3 regions of the Enterobacter cloacae complex sp. HYC074_NIDB genome follow, and region 3 is predicted to be linked to each of the others. Evidence: predicted binding sites of a transcription regulator. Region 3 holds the regulator's gene; each other region holds the start of a gene.
The links. Region 3 encodes Fur, which represses iron uptake genes when iron is present. Its sites were predicted from a motif close to ATAATAATGAGAACNACTATCAA; they were not measured.
Positions count from the first base shown of each region.

Region 1 (5,008 bases), 1.4 Mb from region 3:
GGCCAGAGCCTGCGCGAACACATAGACGATCTGTGGCCTGTTCTGACCCGCACCACCGACAAAGCGAACAAATGGGACTCCCTCCTGCCTCTGCCAAAACCCTATGTCGTGCCGGGAGGACGCTTCCGCGAAGTCTATTACTGGGACAGCTATTTCACCATGCTGGGGCTGGCCGAGAGCGGCCACTGGGATAAGATCGGCGACATGGTGGACAACTTCGCTTACGAGCTTGATACCTGGGGCCATATCCCTAACGGTAACCGCACCTACTACCTGAGCCGCTCTCAGCCGCCGTTCTTCTCGCTGATGGTGGAATTGCTGGCCACGCATGACAGCGACGCGTTAAAGAAATACCGTCCGCAGATGGAAAAAGAGTATGCCTACTGGATGGAGGGGGCTGATGGGCTCCAGCCTGGTCAGGCGAACAAACGCGTGGTGAAGCTGGATGACGGCGCGATCCTCAACCGCTACTGGGACGATCGGGACACGCCGCGCCCTGAGTCGTGGCTGGATGACGTCACCACCGCCAAAAATAACCCTAACCGTCCGGCCACCGATATCTATCGCGATCTGCGCTCTGCCGCGGCCTCGGGCTGGGATTTCAGCTCCCGCTGGATGGACGATCCTCAGAAGCTGGATACCATCCGCACCACCAGCATCGTGCCGGTGGATCTGAATGCGCTGATGTTTAAGATGGAAAAACTGCTGGCCCGTGCGAGCCAGGAAGACGGGGATACCGCCAGCGCAAGTAAATATGACGCGCTGGCCTCCGCGCGTCAGAAAGCCATGGAGAGCCACCTGTGGAACGATAAAGAGGGCTGGTATGCGGATTACGATCTGAAAACCAGGAAGGTGCGTAATCAGCTGACTGCCGCGGCCCTCTTCCCGCTGTATGTGAAGGCCGCATCACAGGATCGCGCCGATAAAGTGGCCGCAGCCGCATCGTCGCGCCTGCTGAAACCGGGCGGTATTTCTACCACCACCATCAACAGCGGGCAGCAGTGGGATGCGCCGAACGGCTGGGCGCCGTTGCAGTGGGTAGCGGTGGAAGGGTTGCAGAACTATGGTCAGCAGAAAGTGGCGATGGACGTGACCTGGCGTTTCCTGAAAAACGTTCAGCATACCTACGATCGCGAGAAGAAACTGGTTGAGAAGTACGATGTCTCTTCGACCGGTACCGGCGGTGGCGGCGGTGAGTATCCGTTGCAGGACGGTTTCGGCTGGAGTAACGGCGTGACGCTCAGGATGCTGGACATGGTCTGCCCGAAAGAGAAGCCATGCGACACCGTACCGGAGAATCAGCCTGCGGCAAACGATGATGTTGCACCTGCGAAACAGGCGGCGCAGTAGCGCCCCTCACCCTGACCCTCTCCCCAAAGGGGCGAGGGTCAGGTTCCGTGCAATAAAGAGACCCGCTAGCGCCACCGGGCTTTTTTCAGAAGCTGTAACTCGCCCCGACCTGGAAGGTGCGGTCGCGGCCTATCCAGCAGTTGGTCGCGTCATAGCAGGTGAGCGTCTCTTTGTTGGTGACGTTCTGCGCGCTCGCTTTCAGCGTCAGCCCCTCCAGCGATGGCGCCAGTTCACCCATGCGGTAAGATGCCGCCAGATCGTACTGCGTCGTACCGCCCAGCTTGCCTGCGTCGTTGGCTGGCGAGATCTCCATCGGCCCGGTGTAGCGTGCGCCTCCCCCCAGCGTTACCCCTCTCAGCGGCGTGCTGTCGAAGGTGTAATCGCCCCACAGATTAAAGGCGTTCTCAGGGACCTGCGTCGGTCGTTTGCCCTGGTACTTGTCATCTTCGGTATTGATGGCGTGGGTGTAGGCATAGTTGGCAATCAGCGTCAGGTTATCCGTTGGACGACTCATAGCGGAAAGCTCCGCGCCTTTCGATTCCACTTCCCCGGTCTGGCGATAGTTGAGGAAGCCCGGATCGCTGGTCACCACATTTTTCTGACGAATGTTAAACACCGAGGCGGTGAAGGTGGTTGCGTATTCCGCCAGCAGGTATTTCACCCCACCCTCCACCTGCTTGCTGGTGGTGGGCTTAACGTCTTTCGCGGTCAGCGTGCCCTGCGGCGATACTGGGGCGAACCCTTCTGAATAGCTGATAAACGGCGAGAGTCCATTGTCGAAGGCATAAAGCGCGCCCAGTCGTTTGGTGAGGCGATCCTGCGATACCCAGGCTTTGTCACCGTTTTGCAGATAGTTAGTGGTGACGGAACGGTAGTCGTCATAGCGCAGGCTGGCCAGCATGTTCAGCCCGCCAAACGCAATCTGATCCTGGAGGTAATAGCCATTCTGCTGATAGCTGAGTCGGTTTTTCTGCGCGGTTTCAAGCCCCAGCGCATCGTTATCGATCTGCGAGTGATCCGGATGACGCATATCGATACCCGGGGTGGATGAGGCGTAACGATAATGGAAGTGAGAGTTCAGCTTCTGGTAGTCAAAGCCCGCCAGCAGATGATGTTTCCAGTCCCCCAGCGCGACGGTTCGGGTGACCTGGTTATCAATATTGAAGCTCTGCAAATCTTCATCCGTGGTATAGGCGAAGCGGTTAAGCTGGTAGACCTCGCTGCCCGTCCCGGTGGAATAGGCGCTGCGCTGGTGGGTGTCCACGTCAAAGTAGCGCGCTTTCTGGTTAAAGCCCCAGCCACTGTCAAACTCATGCTCAAAGCTGTATCCCAGCATCCACTGGCGCTGCTTAAAGCCGCTCCACTCATCCCCGGCATAGTCACGACGATCGGCGTATTTAGACCGCAGATAGCTTAGCGGCATCGGATCAGACGGCGTCAGGCTCGGCGTATTTTGCGCCAGCGCGTCAATGGTCAGGCGCGTTTTGTCATCAGGCTGCCAGGTCACGGAGGGGGCCACCAGATAGTTTTCATAGCGCGTGGTGTGCGCCTGTTCGTCACTTTCCGTCGCTTTGCCCAGCAGGCGATAGTTCCAGTCGCTGTTCGCGATCTGCCCCGTGGAGTCCAGGTATCCCTCTTTCAGATTGCGGTTTCCGGTATTAAAGCCCAGTTCCGTTTTCGCCTCTTTCTGCGGCTTTTTACTCTGAATATTGACCAGCCCGCCCGGTGAGCCGCCGCCATACAGCACGGATGACGGCCCCTTCAGGATATCGACGCTCTCAATCAGCAGCGGATCGATTCGCGCTTTGGTGTTCCCGGTGACGTTATAGGGAAGTTGCAGGCCGTTGTAGAACTCCTGATCGACGTTGAACCCGCGGATTTTGTACTCGCTCATGTAAGAGGTGCTCCCGCGCACCTCCGTGGAAACGCCCGGCGCATAGCGCAGGATCTCGTTTACCGAACTGGCGTGCCGCTGCTCAATCTCTTTAGCGGCGATGGTGTTGATTACCTGCGGCGTTTTACTTTCCGCGACGGCTGATTTCGTGGCGCTATTGGTCCAGGCAGGGAGCGCGCTGCCCTGCTCTGTACCGGTTACCACGATGGTGGGCTCTTCTGCGAAAGCCTGTGTCTGCAATGCCAGCGTGACGGCGCCTGCCAACGCGCATAACGCAAAACGTGAAGTGCTCATAGTGTCGTCTTGTTATTAGATGGTATTGGGAACGGCAATTATTATCATTTCCATTAGCAAATCAATATCGGCGGAGAAAAACAGATCGTTTGTATTAAGTTTCATGCCCGCGTGCCGATAACCCAGAGACAGTCTGTCATCTATCGAGGAGCCATCTGGCGTGAGTAGCTACAGTGAGCAGTTCCTGAAACAAAATCCGCTGGCTGTATTAGGGGTGTTACGCGACCTGAAAAAAGGCGAGGTGCCGCTGCGCATCAACTGGTCAACCAGCCAGTTTATCAGCAAGATCCTGGACGTGACGGCAGAGCACCTGATCGTCGATCTGGGTAGCCAGAGCGATGAAAACCGTGCCGCGCTACAGGCAGAGAATCTCTCGGTGATGGCCGAAACGCAGGGGGCGAAAGTCGAGTTTGTGCTGCCTCGTCTGACCACGATCGCGTACCAGGGTTTGCCTGCGTTTATCGCTCCCCTGCCCGCTAACCTCTGGTTCGTGCAACGCCGGGAGTTTTTTCGCATCAGCGCTCCGCTTCACCCGGCCTATTTCTGTAAGGCAAAAATGCCGGACAAAAAAGAGATCCGCTTTCGTCTCTTCGACCTGTCACTGGGCGGGATGGGCGCGTTAATGGATACGCCGAAGCCGGAAGGGCTGGTGGAAGGTATGCGTTTTAGTCAGATTGAGCTGGATATGGGCGGATGGGGACGCTTCTGGTTTGACGCCCAGCTGATTGCCATCAGCGAGCGCAAGGTGGTGGACAGCAAAAACGAAACCATTACCACGCCGCGACTGAGCTTTCGCTTTCTGAATGTCGGGCCAGGCGCCGAACGCGAACTACAGCGCATCATCTTCTCACTGGAGCGTGAAGCGCGGGAACGCGCGAATAAAGTGCGCTGATAGGCGTCGGGCAGCGTGCTGCCGCCCGACAAAGGCGTTACATGGCGTCCATCGCTTTCTGGACTTTCCAGATATAACGTGGAGCCTGTGCTGACGGATGATTCTTCACAACGTGCTCGAAGAATTCATCTTTATCCATATCGTTAATCTCTTCTATCGCCTCTTTGCGATCGGATGAGAAGGTTCGGAGCAGCGCGCCGGCTCCGTTAACGTACGACACCACCAGTGCATATTGCATCACTTCCGGATCGTCAATCCCCTTCAGAATGCCATGCTCGAGAATGCTCAGGTAAGCGGTTCCCATAGAGATATTACGCTCCGGGTTTTTCAGCTCGCTGGTGGATGGCTGTCCCTTCCAGCCCATGTAGCGATAGACCTCTCTTCCCGCCGTCGAGGCTTTTAACTGCATCAGCCCCACCGCATTCGATTTACTCACCAGCGTCGGGTTGCCGCCGGACTCCACGGCAATGATCGCCGTGATCAGACGCGGGCTCACGCCCCAGGCCTTCCCGGCTTGTTCGCTGATCGGCATCCACTGCATGGCCCGCTTTACCGGCACTTCAGGGTTCCAGGGGGGA
Region 1 is NZ_CP114214.1:2,785,985-2,790,992, forward strand. It holds gene O1724_RS13575 (alpha,alpha-trehalase) at 1-1,350, shown strand, start outside; gene O1724_RS13580 (TonB-dependent siderophore receptor) at 1,436-3,538, opposite strand; gene ycgR (flagellar brake protein YcgR) at 3,699-4,430, shown strand; gene emtA (membrane-bound lytic murein transglycosylase EmtA) at 4,468-5,008, opposite strand, start outside.
Region 1: O1724_RS13580 (TonB-dependent siderophore receptor) is a predicted target of Fur. The motif match lies at 3,558-3,580, and genes of this name have one in related genera.

Region 2 (5,008 bases), 2.0 Mb from region 3:
CCATGTGGGACGGGCCTTACGGTGACTGGGGCTCGCGTAAATATCTGATCGCAAGCCTGGACCAGAGCCTCAAGCGTATGGGGCTGGAGTATGTCGATATCTTCTATCACCACCGCCCGGATCCACACACGCCGCTACGTGAAACCATGAAAGCGCTTGACCATGTGGTGCGTCAGGGCAAAGCGCTGTACATCGGTCTGTCCAACTACCCGGCAGAAATGGCACGGCAGGCGATTGAAATAATGGAGGATCTGGGCACGCCATGTTTGATCCACCAGCCGAAGTACTCCATGTTTGAACGTGCGCCTGAAGAGGGGTTGCTGGACGTGTTGCAGCAAAAAGGGGTGGGATGTATCCCCTTCTCTCCCCTGGCGGGCGGACAGTTGACCGATCGCTATCTGAACGGCATCCCAGCGGATTCTCGCGCAGCAAGCGGCAGTAAGTTCCTTAATCCGGAACAGATCACCGACAAAAAGCTGGAAAAGGTACGTAAGCTGAATGCGCTGGCGGAAAAACGGGGGCAAAAGCTGTCGCAAATGGCACTGGCCTGGATCCTGCGCCACGATGCGGTGACATCCGTGCTCATCGGCGCAAGCAAGACCGGACAAATTGATGATGCAGCAGGCGTGCTTGAAAATTGTCGGTTCACGGCAGAAGAGCTCAAGACGATAGATACGCTCCTGTCCAGTTCAGATTAAAAACACTTTTAGCAAAAAGTGCTCTCGTTCATGATTTAGGAGTTGAGGCGATGAAACGAATGTTTACCAACTCGTAAAATTGCGTTAACAGGTCGCACAGCGGCCCCGATCGTGAAGGAGAAGAGTATGTTCAGGTCACTGATTCTTGCAGCGGTATTACTGGCTTCGGCCCCGCTGGTCGCCAATGCGGGCGAAATCACCCTGTTGCCATCGATTAAATTACAAATTGGCGATCGTGATGACTACGGCAGATACTGGGACGGTGGCTACTGGCGCGACCGTGACTACTGGCATCGCCATTATGAATGGCGTCAAAACCGCTGGTGGAAACACGATAACGGCTATCACCGTGGCTGGGATAAGCGTAAGGCTTACGAACGCGGCTACCGCGAAGGCTGGAAAGATCGTGACGACCGCCGTGGCGGCTGGGGTCACGGAAAAGGCAGAGGCCACGGTCACGGCCATCACCATTAACAACAAAAAGGAGCCTTCCGGCTCCTTTTTCTTTTACAGGCCTGCGGCTGTGCCTATCAGCAACCACAAGTTTAACGCCACCACCACGACCACAATGGTCCACCCGGCGCGTTTCACCCACGTCGAATTCACCAGATCGCCCATCAGTGATTTGTTGCTGGTGAAGATCAGCAGCGGCACCAGCGCCAGCGCAATCCCGAAACTCAGCAGCACCTGACTCATCACCAGAATGCGGGTCGGATCCAGCCCCATCAGGATCACAACAAAGGAAGGCAGCATCGTGACCGAGCGGCGAACCCACAGCGGAATATGGAAACGTACGAACCCCTGCATCACCACCTGCCCGGCCAGTGTCCCCACAACCGTAGATGAAAGGCCCGCAGCAACCAGGCTTAAACCAAAAATAGTGGCAGCGGCATGACTCAGCAACGGCTCCAGCGTCAGGTAAGCCTGGTCAAGATCGGCAACCCCGGTATGCCCGTTAAAGTGGAACGCGGCGGCGGCGGTGGCCATCATCGCCAGATTCACAAATCCGGCAATGGTCATCGCGATAGCCACATCCCATTTCGAGGCGGAGTAGCGCTCTTTACTCGTCCCGCCATGCAGATTCTGGGTTAATGAAGAGTGTAGATAAATGACGTGCGGCATAATGGTCGCCCCCAGCACCCCGGCAGCCAGAAAAACGGCTTCAGAAGTGGGTAACGACGGGATCACCATCCCTTTCGTCAGCTGCGCCAGATTCGGCTGGGAGAAAATCAGCTCAACAATATAGGCGGCAGCGACGAACAGCAGCAGGCCGCCGATGACTTTCTCCAGCGGTTTTTGCCCCCGCCGCTGGAGCATCAGAATCAGGAAAGTGGCGATACCGGTCAGCACGGCCCCCTGAAGCAGAGAGACGCCCAGAATAAGCTTAAAGCCGATCGCCGCCCCGATAAACTCGGCGAGATCGGTGGCCATGGCGATAATTTCCGCCTGAACCCAGTAAAACCAAACTGCCGGACGTGGATAATGATCGCGGATTTGCTCCGCCAGGTTTTTTCCGGTAGCAATACCCAGCTTCGCGGAGAGCATCTGAATCAGCATCGCCATCAGATTGGCCCAGACCACAACCCACAGCAGTTTATAGCCGAAGCTGGCCCCGGCCTGAATGTTGGTCGCAAAATTACCCGGATCGATGTAGCCAATCGCGGCAATGAATGCCGGTCCCATTAATGCGAGCCGCAGCTTGCGTGCCGCTCTGCCGCTGCTACTCTCTACGCGACTATTCGTCATTTCTGCCTCTGGAAATATAGCCTTTGCTATGTTTTATGCTATCAAAATGAGAATGATTATCAAGTTCATTTGAAATGGTTAACATGATTTCTCTGATAGCCAGGAACGATAGACAGGCAGGTGGAGCAAGGTCACAGAATGTGAAAATGCGCAGACATTTGTGAAGCGTAGCACACAAACTTAACTTTTCACTCATTTACCTAACATAACAAAAATGTATTGTTGATCACTATTTTTGAGACTCGTCACAGGATGTAACTATAGTGTGGGCTTGATCTCGTTTTCTTTGTGCTTGTTACATAGAATGTGCACGGAAATTAAACCTGCCTCATATTTGGAGCAAATATGGACCGCGTCCTTCATTTTGTCCTGGCACTTGTTGTCGTTACTGCACTTGCATTGCTGGTCAGCACAGACCGCAAAAAAATTCGTATTCGCTATGTTGTCCAGCTGCTGGTCATTGAAGTTTTACTTGCGTGGTTCTTCCTGAACTCCAACGTAGGCCTCGGCTTCGTGAAAGGCTTCTCCGAAATGTTCGAAAAACTGCTCGGATTTGCCAACGAAGGGACAAACTTCGTCTTTGGCAGCATGAACGATCAGGGTCTGGCCTTCTTCTTCCTGAAGGTACTCTGCCCTATCGTCTTCATCTCTGCCCTGATCGGTATCCTTCAGCACATCCGCGTTCTGCCGGTGGTTATCCGTGCGATCGGCTTCCTGTTATCGAAAGTTAACGGCATGGGTAAACTGGAATCCTTTAACGCAGTCAGCTCACTGATCCTCGGTCAGTCTGAGAACTTCATTGCGTATAAAGATATCCTCGGCAAGATGTCCCGTAACCGCATGTACACCATGGCGGCGACAGCAATGTCTACCGTTTCCATGTCTATCGTGGGCGCGTATATGACTATGCTGGAACCTAAATACGTGGTTGCGGCCCTGGTTCTGAATATGTTCAGCACCTTTATCGTTCTTTCGCTGATTAACCCGTACCGCGTGGATGCCAGCGAAGAGAATATTCAGATGTCTAACCTGCACGAGGGGCAGAGCTTCTTCGAAATGCTGGGTGAATACATTCTGGCGGGTTTCAAGGTTGCAATTATCGTTGCCGCGATGCTGATTGGCTTTATCGCGCTGATCGCTGCGCTGAACGCCCTGTTTGCGGCCGTACTCGGTATCTCCTTCCAGGGCATTCTGGGCTATATCTTCTACCCGGTTGCCTGGGTGATGGGTGTACCGGCTCACGAAGCGTTGCAGGTGGGCAGCATCATGGCAACGAAACTGGTATCCAACGAATTCGTGGCGATGATGGATCTCCAGAAGATTGCCAGCACACTCTCCCCACGTGCGGAAGGGATCCTGTCCGTCTTCCTGGTCTCCTTCGCGAACTTCTCTTCCATCGGTATCATCGCTGGCGCGATTAAAGGCCTGAACGAAGAGCAGGGTAACGTGGTTTCTCGCTTTGGCCTGAAGCTGGTTTACGGTTCAACGCTGGTGAGCGTCCTGTCTGCCTCTATTGCAGCACTGGTTCTGTAATTCATACCGCGTAATAAAAACCGGGAGTCCTCGCTCCCGGTTTTTTTATGCTTCCAGCGCCGTCAGAGGCTGGGGTTTACCAATCAAATAGCCCTGCAAATAATCTACGCCAAATCGCAACAACATCTCGCGTTGTTCAGCCGTTTCCACATATTCAGCCACCACACACAGCGATTTCGTTTTTGCCATGTTGCAAATGGACTGCACGATCATCGCATCCATGCTGTCGGTGCAGATATCTTTCACGAAGCAACCATCGATCTTAATGATATCGGCCTCCAGCCGCTTCAGGCGCTCAAAGTTGGCATAGCCGGTACCAAAGTCGTCTATGGCAATGCGGAAGCCGTAATCACGCAGCTGCTGAATATTTTTGATGCTGCTTCCCGAGTCTGAGAAAGCCTGTTCCTCGGTGATCTCAATGATGATATTTTGCGGCGCAATGGCGTAGCGTTCAAAAAGCGCGATGATCTCAGCCGCAATCTCATTTTGCATCAGCGTCAGCGGCATCAGATTAACGGAGAAGCGCGTTCCTGCACGTCCGGACGGATGGCTGCGCATCCACATCAGCAATTTTTCCAACACGTTCAGGTCAAACCGGTGGCTCAGGTTAAACTGAGCAATCAGCGGAATAAAGCGGTCAGGGGTGATGATCTCGCCATCGCTTTCCAGCCTGGAGAGGATTTCAAAGTACCCTTCTCCGCGCGCGTTGTGAATTGGCTGGGCGTAAAGGTGAAGGCCGCCGATATCAAGGGCGCGTTTTATGCGGGCCAGCATTAGCACCCTGTCCGTCGTCTGACCAGAGACATCATCCAGACTGTTGGTTAACGCCAGAACGTTATGCCCGCCACAGGATTGCTCGGACAGCCAGCTCAGCTGACCCAGCGTGTGGTGCAGGCTTTCCCCATCCGGCACTTCGCCCCAGGAGGCGCCAAACTCAATGTCGAGCTCAGTCTTGTTCCAGACAATCTTACGGCTGTTCAGATGATCAACCATATATTGCAGACGTTCAGCCGTGCCCGGACCCAACAAGA
Region 2 is NZ_CP114214.1:3,393,671-3,398,678, forward strand. It holds gene mgrA (L-glyceraldehyde 3-phosphate reductase) at 1-698, shown strand, start outside; gene ypeC (DUF2502 domain-containing protein YpeC) at 825-1,172, shown strand; gene O1724_RS16465 (Nramp family divalent metal transporter) at 1,206-2,444, opposite strand; gene nupC (nucleoside permease NupC) at 2,790-3,977, shown strand; gene O1724_RS16475 (EAL domain-containing protein) at 4,023-5,008, opposite strand, start outside.
Region 2: O1724_RS16465 (Nramp family divalent metal transporter) is a predicted target of Fur. The motif match lies at 2,485-2,507, and genes of this name have one in related genera.

Region 3 (5,008 bases):
GGACGGGGTGATCACAATGCCGTCAGCCTGCGCGCCACCTTTTTTGTTGTGTACCAGAATAGCGTTAGACACCGCAGGCGTTGGCGTGAAACCGTTGTTCTCCTGAACAATCACGTCTACGCCGTTCGCCGCCAGCACTTCCAGCACGGAGATAAAAGCAGGTTCAGACAGGGCGTGGGTATCTTTCCCTACATAGCACGGACCGGTGACGCCATTTTTGGCGCGCTCTTCCGCGATGGCCTGAGCAATGGCCAGAATGTGCGGTTCGTTAAAGCTGTGGCGCGCCGCGCTGCCGCGGTGGCCAGATGTACCAAACTTCACTGCGTGTTCTGCGTTGCCCACCACCGGTTTCAGCACGTAGTACTGCGCGGTCAGTTGAGCGACGTTAATCAAATCGCGTTGTTGCGCAGGTTGTCCTGCACGGCTGTGATTTGCCATTGCCTGGTCCTTCTGATGCAAGGGTTAAATTGTACCGCAAACCTTTTCGATCAATTCCGCCGGGAACTGCATGGACTGCATGATATGTTCGATCATGCTGCACTTGCGGCCCGTATTGGTATTAGTGATCACCCAGTATGGCGTACCGGGAACGTGTTTGGGTTTGGTTTGGTTGCCATTTTGCAGCAAGGTCTGCTCGTCGCCTGCGAAATAAACGCGCGTGCGACCGTGCAGCGACTCTGTCGCTTCTGCAAATGCGTTGTTATCCAGTGAGTAAAGTGTAGACAGCACCAGCATAAAGCGGTTAACGGCCTTTTTCTGCTCGGCATATTCATCGGACAGCAGCAGCTCGCGCATCGCGCGCACTTTGTCCTTTGCCGGCATGACGGCAGGTTTTACTTGTGCAACAACGCTCGGCTGAGACACGACATCTTTAGTGACAGGAGTGGGCTGTGAGGCGGCGGAAATTTTAAGCATGCGCCGTAAAATGTCGGACGCGCTCTCCCCAATATGCCGCGTCTGGCTGGCAATATACTGATAGAGTTCGTCATCAACTTCGATTGTTTTCATCTTAATCCAGTGCGATATCTTATCTGAATACAAGTCGTTGAGATTATAAGGTCAAATCCCAACAGCGGATAGCGTCAAACCAGGTTGGCGGCAAAAGTCAGATTAAACTGGATCCTTGCCCCCGGGCGGCAGAATGGTCAACATGATACCCTAACCTGACAAACCTAAAAAAAGAACTTTGCCATGAAATTGAATACCCGAGCGCAAACTGCACAATCGCCGAACAATAATTCTCCCATCGTACTGGTTCACGGCCTGTTTGGTAGCCTGGATAATCTGGGTGTGCTGGCGCGCGATTTAGTGACCGATCACGAGATCCTCCAGGTTGATATGCGCAATCACGGTCTTTCAGGGCGCTCGGAGGAGATGACGTACGCAGCCATGGCGCAGGATCTGCGGGACACCCTCGATGCGAATAATATTCAGAAAGCGACGCTTATCGGGCATTCAATGGGCGGTAAAGCGGTGATGGCGCTCACTGCGCTGGCACCTGAGCGAATTTCCGGGCTGGTGGTCATCGACGTTGCGCCCGTCAATTACGACGTTCGCCGTCACGATGAGATTTTTGCCGCCATCAATGCGGTCACCGAAGCGGGTGTCGCAACCCGCCAACAGGCGGCTGCCGTTATGCGCGAGCATCTTGATGAAGAAGGCGTGGTCCAGTTCCTGCTGAAATCGTTTGTTGACGGGCAATGGCGCTTTAACGTCCCGGTGCTGTGGGATCAGTATTCGCATATTGTGGGCTGGGAAGCCGTCCCCGCCTGGCCGCACCCTACCCTTTTTATTCGCGGCGGCAACTCCCCTTACGTCACTGACGCGTACCGTGACGCGCTGCTGGCGCAATTCCCGCAGGCTCGCGCTCACGTCATTGCGGGTGCCGGGCACTGGGTACACGCGGAAAAACCGGATGCCGTCCTGCGCGCCATTCGCCGCTATCTTACTGATACAGCGAATTGATTAAAAAGCCAGCGACCGGAAGACGACGGGCTTCCAGTCGTTGGCGTGTGGATTTGGGTGATGTATGATGGCGCGCTTATCGCCCGGGCATTAGCAGGGCGGCGTGTTTCCCCCGAAGTCTCAGAATCATGGCCAAAGAACAAACGGACCGTACGACACTAGATCTGTTCGCGAATGAGCGTCGACCGGGACGACCGAAAACGAATCCGCTTTCGCGCGATGAACAGCTGCGTATCAATAAACGCAACCAGCTTAAACGCGATAAAAATCGTGGGCTTAAGCGTGTCGAACTGAAGCTGAATGCCGATGCCGTCGATGCGCTTAACGAATTAGCTGACGCGCGCAACATCAGCCGCAGCGAATTGATCGAAGAGATGCTGATCGCCCAGCTTGAGACGTTACGCGGCAAGGCGTGAGTCAGAAAATCCCCAATATTACCTTTTTCATGTAGCACAGAGTGCAGTCCTGCGTGATAGCTGTTTCCGCAGGGTTGCCTGTTCTGCTATTATTGCCCTTATCCGTGGACAATTTGCGCCACCATACCATTAAGTTTCAAGAGGTTATTTTACTCATGGCAATCATCGGCATTTTCTTTGGCAGTGATACTGGCAACACTGAAAATATCGCAAAAAACATTCAAAAACAGCTCGGTAAAGACGTTGCTGATGTGCATGACATCGCCAAGAGCAGCAAAGAAGATCTCGAGGGCTATGACATCCTGCTGCTGGGCATCCCCACATGGTACTACGGTGAAGCACAGTGTGACTGGGACGATTTCTTCCCGACGCTGGAAGAAGTAGACTTCAACGGCAAGCTGGTTGCCCTGTTTGGCTGTGGCGATCAGGAAGACTATGCTGAGTATTTCTGTGATGCGCTGGGCACTATTCGCGACATCATTGAGCCACGCGGTGCGGCGATCGTCGGTCACTGGCCAACGGCGGGTTACCATTTCGAAGCTTCCAAAGGTCTGGCAGATGACGATCACTTCGTTGGCTTGGCCATTGATGAAGACCGTCAGCCAGAGCTGACCGCTGAGCGTGTAGAAAAATGGGTTAAGCAGGTTCGTGAAGAGCTGAACCTGGACGATATCCTTAACGCCTGATATCCCTGCGGCGCAACTCCGGTTGCGCCCGTTTTCCAGGTAAAACCGATTAAATTAATTGCTACAAACTTTTAACTTTTTCGCCCAGACCTGTACAATATCCCCCTGGTAAAAAGTGGGTGCCATCGAACAAGTTTGTTGGTGATACCACGTTTTTATAAGCATACTTTGCTTGAGACTTGCAGTTTTCATTTAGCCATGGCAGTTCTATAATGAGACGCATTATCCCAAGTGCATTTTCTGTCACTTCTTCTTTTGAAGTGAATCGTTTAGCAACAGGACAGATTCCGCATGACTGACAACAATACCGCATTAAAGAAAGCTGGCCTGAAAGTAACGCTTCCTCGGTTAAAAATCCTTGAAGTGCTTCAGGGGCCAGACAATCACCATGTCAGTGCGGAAGACCTTTATAAGCGTCTTATCGATATGGGTGAAGAGATTGGGCTGGCAACCGTCTATCGTGTGCTGAACCAGTTTGATGACGCGGGCATTGTTACTCGTCATAATTTCGAAGGCGGTAAATCCGTGTTCGAGCTGACTCAGCAGCACCACCACGATCACCTGATCTGCCTCGACTGTGGCAAGGTCATTGAATTTAGCGATGATTCCATTGAATCGCGCCAGCGTGAAATCGCCGCCCGTCATGGCATCCGCCTGACCAACCACAGCCTGTACCTGTACGGTCACTGTGCTGAAGGTGATTGCCGCGAAAATGAACATGCGCACGACGCAAAATAAGTGAGTGTTCATACTCTGAGCCAGCCGTGAGGTTGGCTTTTTTTTGCCTGAAAAGCCCGGTGACGCTGCGCCACCGGGCGTAAAGCAACTTATTTATTGTTATTGCGTATCTCGTTCCAGATCTTATCGCAACGCTTCGCCACTTCCTGATCGTTACTGGTTTTACGCGCCTGAATACAGGCCTGGTAATCCATTACGCGAACGTTTTCCTGCGTGGCGAATTGCTCATGGGTTTTGTCTTTTTTCAGCACGTTCAGCACGCTTTGACAGGCCTCAATCTTCTCAGGTGAACCCTGTGCGGTATTGATGCACGCGCTGTAGGCCTCTTTCAGACGGGAGTCCTCTTTCGGCGCCTGATCCTGCGCGCATGCCACCAGCCCGAAGGTCAGCAACGCAACGATTACCCTTTTATTCATCATGTTCAGTCTCCATAACGGCGGGACACCGCCCGCCGCAGCATTCATCAGAAGATGGTAAATGGCGCAATGACCATGAATTTCACGTCACGTTCATCCTGGAAGATGTTGCCGTAGCCGCCCGCGTAGCTCGGGATATCGGAGTGGTTGTCATACTGGGTGAAGTGCAGTTTGAACATCGTGCCTTTCGCACGGCCCTCCTGAAGGGTGTAAATCGCATCCAGGCTGTATGAAGACTCTTTCAGACGGTAGTTTGGATCGTAGTACGCGTCTGGCGTAGCCATATCCGCTGGCTTCGCATCCCAGGCGTACGCGTAGGACGCGCCCACTGCCCAGCCGGGCAGGTTCCAGTTTTTCAGGTCATACATTGCCCCGAAGAAGACCGCCTTTTCGCCGTCGGCGTTAAAGTCAGAGCGGTTATCCCACCAGATATCCAGACGACCGTTAGAGGAGGCGTAGGTTGGGGTCATACGTTGCAGGAAGTAGCCCTGCTGCCCTTCTGCCTTGACCCATGTTCCCTCCAGACGCAAATCAACCTGACCTACCTTGTAGCCGAAGGTCAGCGCCTGTAACCACGCGGTGCCGTCATAGATATCATTTACGCTGCCATCACTGACCTTGTCGCGCGTACCGTAGAACTGATAGCTGGTGCTCAGCGGGCTACCCGCGATATCAAATTTGTAGCTGGCTTTAGCAAAGTACTGATCGATATAGCCTTCAGCCTGACCAAATGCAGCTTCCAGCACCAGATCGTTTTTAAAGTCGTACTTCGCTCCCAGCGAGTGGA
Region 3 is NZ_CP114214.1:1,413,050-1,418,057, reverse strand. It holds gene pgm (phosphoglucomutase (alpha-D-glucose-1,6-bisphosphate-dependent)) at 1-438, opposite strand, end outside; gene seqA (replication initiation negative regulator SeqA) at 463-1,008, opposite strand; gene ybfF (esterase) at 1,192-1,965, shown strand; gene ybfE (LexA regulated protein) at 2,094-2,381, shown strand; gene fldA (flavodoxin FldA) at 2,537-3,067, shown strand; gene fur (ferric iron uptake transcriptional regulator) at 3,359-3,805, shown strand; gene chiQ (ChiQ/YbfN family lipoprotein) at 3,895-4,221, opposite strand; gene chiP (chitoporin ChiP) at 4,269-5,008, opposite strand, start outside.